Regions from separate parts of the Paenibacillus glycanilyticus genome, predicted to be linked through region 2. Evidence: a T-box and tRNA genes for the amino acid it is inferred to sense, from the RefSeq annotation. Region 2 holds a T-box; the other holds one or more tRNA genes.
What was found. A T-box is a leader RNA that pairs with one kind of tRNA and senses whether it is charged. The one in region 2 lies ahead of ACR9FF_RS20285 (glutamine--tRNA ligase/YqeY domain fusion protein), so its partner is inferred to be a tRNA-Gln.

Region 1: it has a tRNA-Gln gene. The T-box ahead of ACR9FF_RS20285 (glutamine--tRNA ligase/YqeY domain fusion protein) is inferred to sense a tRNA for this amino acid. The anticodon was not compared.

The regions. Positions count from the first base shown of each region.
Region 1 covers NZ_CP195155.1:6,088,377-6,090,818, reverse strand. The annotation lists rRNA gene ACR9FF_RS27445 (23S ribosomal RNA) at 1-389, shown strand, start outside; tRNA gene ACR9FF_RS27440 (tRNA-Asn) at 516-591, shown strand; tRNA gene ACR9FF_RS27435 (tRNA-Thr) at 595-670, shown strand; tRNA gene ACR9FF_RS27430 (tRNA-Glu) at 685-759, shown strand; tRNA gene ACR9FF_RS27425 (tRNA-Val) at 793-868, shown strand; tRNA gene ACR9FF_RS27420 (tRNA-Gln) at 878-952, shown strand; tRNA gene ACR9FF_RS27415 (tRNA-Lys) at 962-1,034, shown strand; tRNA gene ACR9FF_RS27410 (tRNA-Leu) at 1,059-1,141, shown strand; gene nfsA (oxygen-insensitive NADPH nitroreductase) at 1,234-1,968, shown strand; gene ACR9FF_RS27400 (ABC transporter ATP-binding protein) at 2,164-2,442, shown strand, end outside.
Region 2 covers NZ_CP195155.1:4,440,127-4,442,568, reverse strand. The annotation lists gene ACR9FF_RS20295 (hypothetical protein) at 1-247, shown strand, start outside; gene ACR9FF_RS20290 (pyridoxamine 5'-phosphate oxidase family protein) at 314-808, opposite strand; T-box leader at 1,014-1,265, shown strand; gene ACR9FF_RS20285 (glutamine--tRNA ligase/YqeY domain fusion protein) at 1,327-2,442, shown strand, end outside.

The DNA of each region.
Region 1 (2,442 bases), 1.6 Mb from region 2:
ATGTCGGCTCATCGCATCCTGGGGCTGAAGTAGGTCCCAAGGGTTGGGCTGTTCGCCCATTAAAGCGGTACGCGAGCTGGGTTCAGAACGTCGTGAGACAGTTCGGTCCCTATCTGTCGCGGGCGCAGGAAATTTGAGAGGAGCTGTCCTTAGTACGAGAGGACCGGGATGGACGTACCGCTGGTGTACCAGTTGTTCCGCCAGGAGCACCGCTGGGTAGCCAAGTACGGACGGGATAAGCGCTGAAAGCATCTAAGCGTGAAGCCCCCCTCAAGATGAGATTTCCCAATTAGTAAGACCCCTTGAAGACGACGAGGTTGATAGGTTCGGGGTGGAAGCACAGCAATGTGTGGAGCTGACGAATACTAATCGGTCGAGGGCTTATCCTAAAACAACCCCCAAAAAGTGAAGTTAAGCGTTGCAGCTTATTCCGATTACTTTTCGGGGACCCCGCAAGAAACTTAAGGAATTCAAACTTTCGCATCCAGTTTTCAAGGCGCAAGCTTTGAATGTATTCCCTGATAGCTCAGTTGGTAGAGCACTCGACTGTTAATCGAGTTGTCACAGGTTCGAGTCCTGTTCGGGGAGCCATTCGCTCTCATAGCTCAGTAGGTAGAGTGCATCCATGGTAAGGATGAGGTCACCGGTTCGATCCCGGTTGAGAGCTCCAGAAGCACTTTTCAAGGCCCGTTGGTCAAGGGGTTAAGACACCTCCCTTTCACGGAGGTAACAGGGGTTCGAATCCCCTACGGGTCACCATATATACTTAAACGGTGGATCTTTATTGCCTGTGGAGGCTTAGCTCAGCTGGGAGAGCATCTGCCTTACAAGCAGAGGGTCGGGGGTTCGATCCCCTCAGCCTCCACCATTACAACATTGGGGATTAGCCAAGCGGTAAGGCAACGGACTTTGACTCCGTCACTCCAAGGTTCGAATCCTTGATCCCCAGCCATTTTAATACGAGCCATTAGCTCAGTTGGTAGAGCACCTGACTTTTAATCAGGGTGTCGAAGGTTCGAGTCCTTCATGGCTCACTTTTCTTAATAAGTTTCACCCATGCGCGTATGGCGGAATTGGCAGACGCACCAGACTTAGGATCTGGCGGGCGACCGTGGGGGTTCAAGTCCCTCTACGCGCACCATACTTACCATCCAAACCTTCAGGAGATGTCCTGAAGGTTTTTTTGTGCTACATTGTAGCCATATCATTATTAGGGCAAAGGAGATATCGATAATGAACGAAATGATAGCTTTATTGCAGCAGCACCGTTCTATTCGCAAATTTACGAAGGATCCGGTAACGGAGCAGCAGCTCGATGCCATATTAACGGCGGCGCAGCAAGCGTCTACTTCAAGCAATATGCAGGCTTATTCCGTCATTGGGATTACGGACATGGAACTACGCAGGGAACTGGCTAAGCTGGCGGGTAACCAGGCTTATATCGAGGAAAGCCCCGTATTCCTCGTCTGGTGCGCTGACCTGTACCGCTGGGAGCAGGCAGCTAAACGACATTATGAGGACGAGATGCCAAGCACGACGGAGAATTTTATTATCGGTACGGTGGATGCGGCCTTAGCGGCGCAGAATGCAGCTATAGCGGCTGAATCTCTCGGACTTGGGATTGTGTATATCGGGGGGATCCGAAATCAGCCGGAGCAGGTGTCTGAGCTTCTACAGCTCCCGCAGCATGTGTACCCGGTGTTTGGGATGTGTATTGGCGTGCCGGATCAATCTCCGCTTAACCGGCCGCGTCTGCCGCGCCAAGCGGTCTATTTCGAGAATACTTACAAGCAGGGCGCCATAGACTCTGCTATCGATACCTACGATGAAACGTTAAGCGCTTATATGAAGGAAAGATCGAACGGAAAGGCCAGTACAGCATGGTCACAGGCAATGGCCGGCAAAGCGGGTCCGGTACGCATTCACATGCGCTCCTTTTTAGAAAAGCAAGGATTTAAGCTCGAGTAAGGTTTAGCTCCTTAAACATTAAATCGGTTAATCCAATGTCGATTGGTCAAGTATCACATTTCTGTCATTGACAACGCATCTGAGAACGATTATCATTATACCTAGTTAATTGATAATTGTTATCACGGACGCGCTGCAGGCGCATAATAAATGACACGATCTGCCTTACGGCATCGGAAGGAGCGTGCAGGTCAAATGATTCGTCTTGCGACTTCGAATCTGGACATTGCTTATGATGATCGACTCATCGTTCAAAATTTAAATATTGCTATCCCTCAAGGCAAGATTACAGCCCTTGTCGGCTCTAACGGATCGGGTAAATCAACCATCCTGAAGACGATGGCGCGGTTGATGCATCCATCTGGAGGCAGCGTTCTCTTGGACGGAAGATCGATTCACAAGCAGTCTACAAAAGAAGTGGCGAAGCAGCTTGCGATTTTGCCGCAGAATCCGACAGCTCCGGACGGCCTGACC
Region 2 (2,442 bases):
GATCATTTCACGGTTAGTTGCTCCAAGACGTTGGGTTCAATTGACGGTGTCCGCCGTGTTTCATTGCGTGTTTGGGCTTATTCTATATCAAGTCAGTTTATTGGCGGCGGCTATCTTTTACTTGTCGGATACGATCCTTTCCGTTGTCCGAAAGAAGCCGCTGACTCCGAATCTAACGGTTGCGAGCGTACTTCTTCCTCTAGGCTTGTGGCTCGCGAGTTGGATTTATATTCGCATAACGGGCTAACAAAAAACCTCATGCTTCAAGCCTGCTTCGTGTGAAATCCGAAGCGGACTTAAGCATGAGGCCGTATTAATTCATTTCCACCGTTTGATTGAGCTCGGTTCCTTCCGTATTTTTTCCCATCAACCGATTGAATAGGAACTTCACCATCTTGAACTTGTTGCCGGAATCCCAATACTCGGCGGCTTCGGCATTCACCTTGATAAGAACAAGATTGGGATCGTCATAGGTCGTCTCCAATATTTCCTCGTAAGCTTTATTCCAGAATTCCTTGATTTTGTCGGTGCTGTCCACAAGCTCCGCCACACCGCGGATGGAGACAAAGGACTTATCCGCATAAGCAACGTTCACCTGCTTGTTTTGAAGCAGTTCATGAAATTTATCCGTATCCTTCTTCGTCAGAAACCATAAGCTGCCGTCAAATTCGACATCCTGCGTTTTCATCGGGCGTGACACCAGGCCATCCTCGGACACCGTTGTCAGCATTGCGATTTTGATGTCTTTGATCAGTTCCCTTACCTTCTCGATGGCTTCCCGGTTATTTGTATTTGCATGCATGTTCATCACCCCGTCCTAAAGATTATGTATCGATATAGTATTACACAAGGAACGGTCCAGCTAATCAGTCAATCATCCCGAAAAGCACGATAGGTCAGTTTTTGGCTGTGATCCTTTATGCTTTCCATTACGATGGAGGAGTATAACCGGATAAAAAACGGAATGCCGTTTACAAAATAGGGAATTATTCGTATTATAATAAACAATTATGGAAAACGCGATGAAGAGAAGAGTAAGGGAATAATGTTCTCGAACAGAGAGCTCCGGCAGCTGAGAAGGAGCGGAGGACGATTCCCCGAAACAAGCCTCTGAGCAGCATGACGGATCCTTACGGGTGATGGCATGACGGGAGCTCCCGTTACAGAGCTAGAGTATAACCATTGCATGCAATGCCGTACTCGAAGAGGTTAATATGGCGACATATTAACAAACTGGGGTGGCACCGCGGAACTTCGTCCCCAAGACTTAACGTCTTGGGGGTGGAGTTTTTTTTGTTTCACATTTCTTTTTAGGAGGAACTCGGAATGGACAATTCCAAGGAACATTTAGCGGAGCATCACATGTTTAGACTTATTAGCGAGGAGCTTGAACGGAAGCCGTTCAGCAGGGAGATGTGCACGAGATTCCCTCCCGAACCTAACGGTTATCTCCATATCGGGAGTGCTTACGCGATTCTTACGAACGCTATGATTGCGCAACATTTCGGCGGCACTTTTCATCTGAGGTTCGACGATACCAATCCGTTAAAGGAAGATATCGAATACGTTAACGCGATCATCGAGGATATCAAGTGGCTTGGCGTAGATCCGAAAGAACATATCTATTACGGCTCCGATTATGCGGAGCAAATCTATAATGCCGCTATTACCCTCATTAAGAAAGGCAAAGCCTTCGTATGCGATCTGACGCCTGACGAATTAACGGAGTACCGCGGAACCTTAACGGAGCCGGGAAGAAACAGTCCTTACCGGGAACGCTCGGCGGAGGAAAATTTGGAGCTTTTCGCAAAGATGAAGCAAGGAGCGTTTCCGGCCGGCACCAAAGTATTGCGCGCGAAAATAGATATGGCCTCCCCCAATATCAATCTGCGGGATCCGGTTCTTTACCGTATCCTTTATGCCGAGCATTATCGGACAAAACGCGACTGGTGCATCTATCCGATGTACGATTTCGCGCACCCGCTGCAAGACGCGATTGAAGGGATTACCTACTCGCTTTGCTCGATTGAATTCAAGGATCACCGGCCGTTATACGAATGGGTCCTGAACGAGCTGGAGATGGCTGAGCCTCCGCGGCAAAGAGAATTTGGAAGGCTTAGCTTAACCGGAGTGGTCACTAGCAAGCGGTTCTTAAAACAGCTGGTGGAGGGCGGCTTCGTGGACGGATGGGATGATCCTAGACTGCCTACTCTTCGCGGCTTAAGACGACGGGGTTATACGCCGGAGAGCATCCATGATTTTATTAAAGAAATCGGGAGTATCCGTAATCAAAGCATCGTAGACATTTCGCTTCTGGATCATTTGTTGCGGCAGGACCTTAAAGAGAAAACGGCAAGCGTTATGGCTGTTATGGAGCCGTTAAAGGTTATCATCACGAACTACCCGGAAGGGTCGGAGGAAAGGCTGCTGATCGAAAATAAC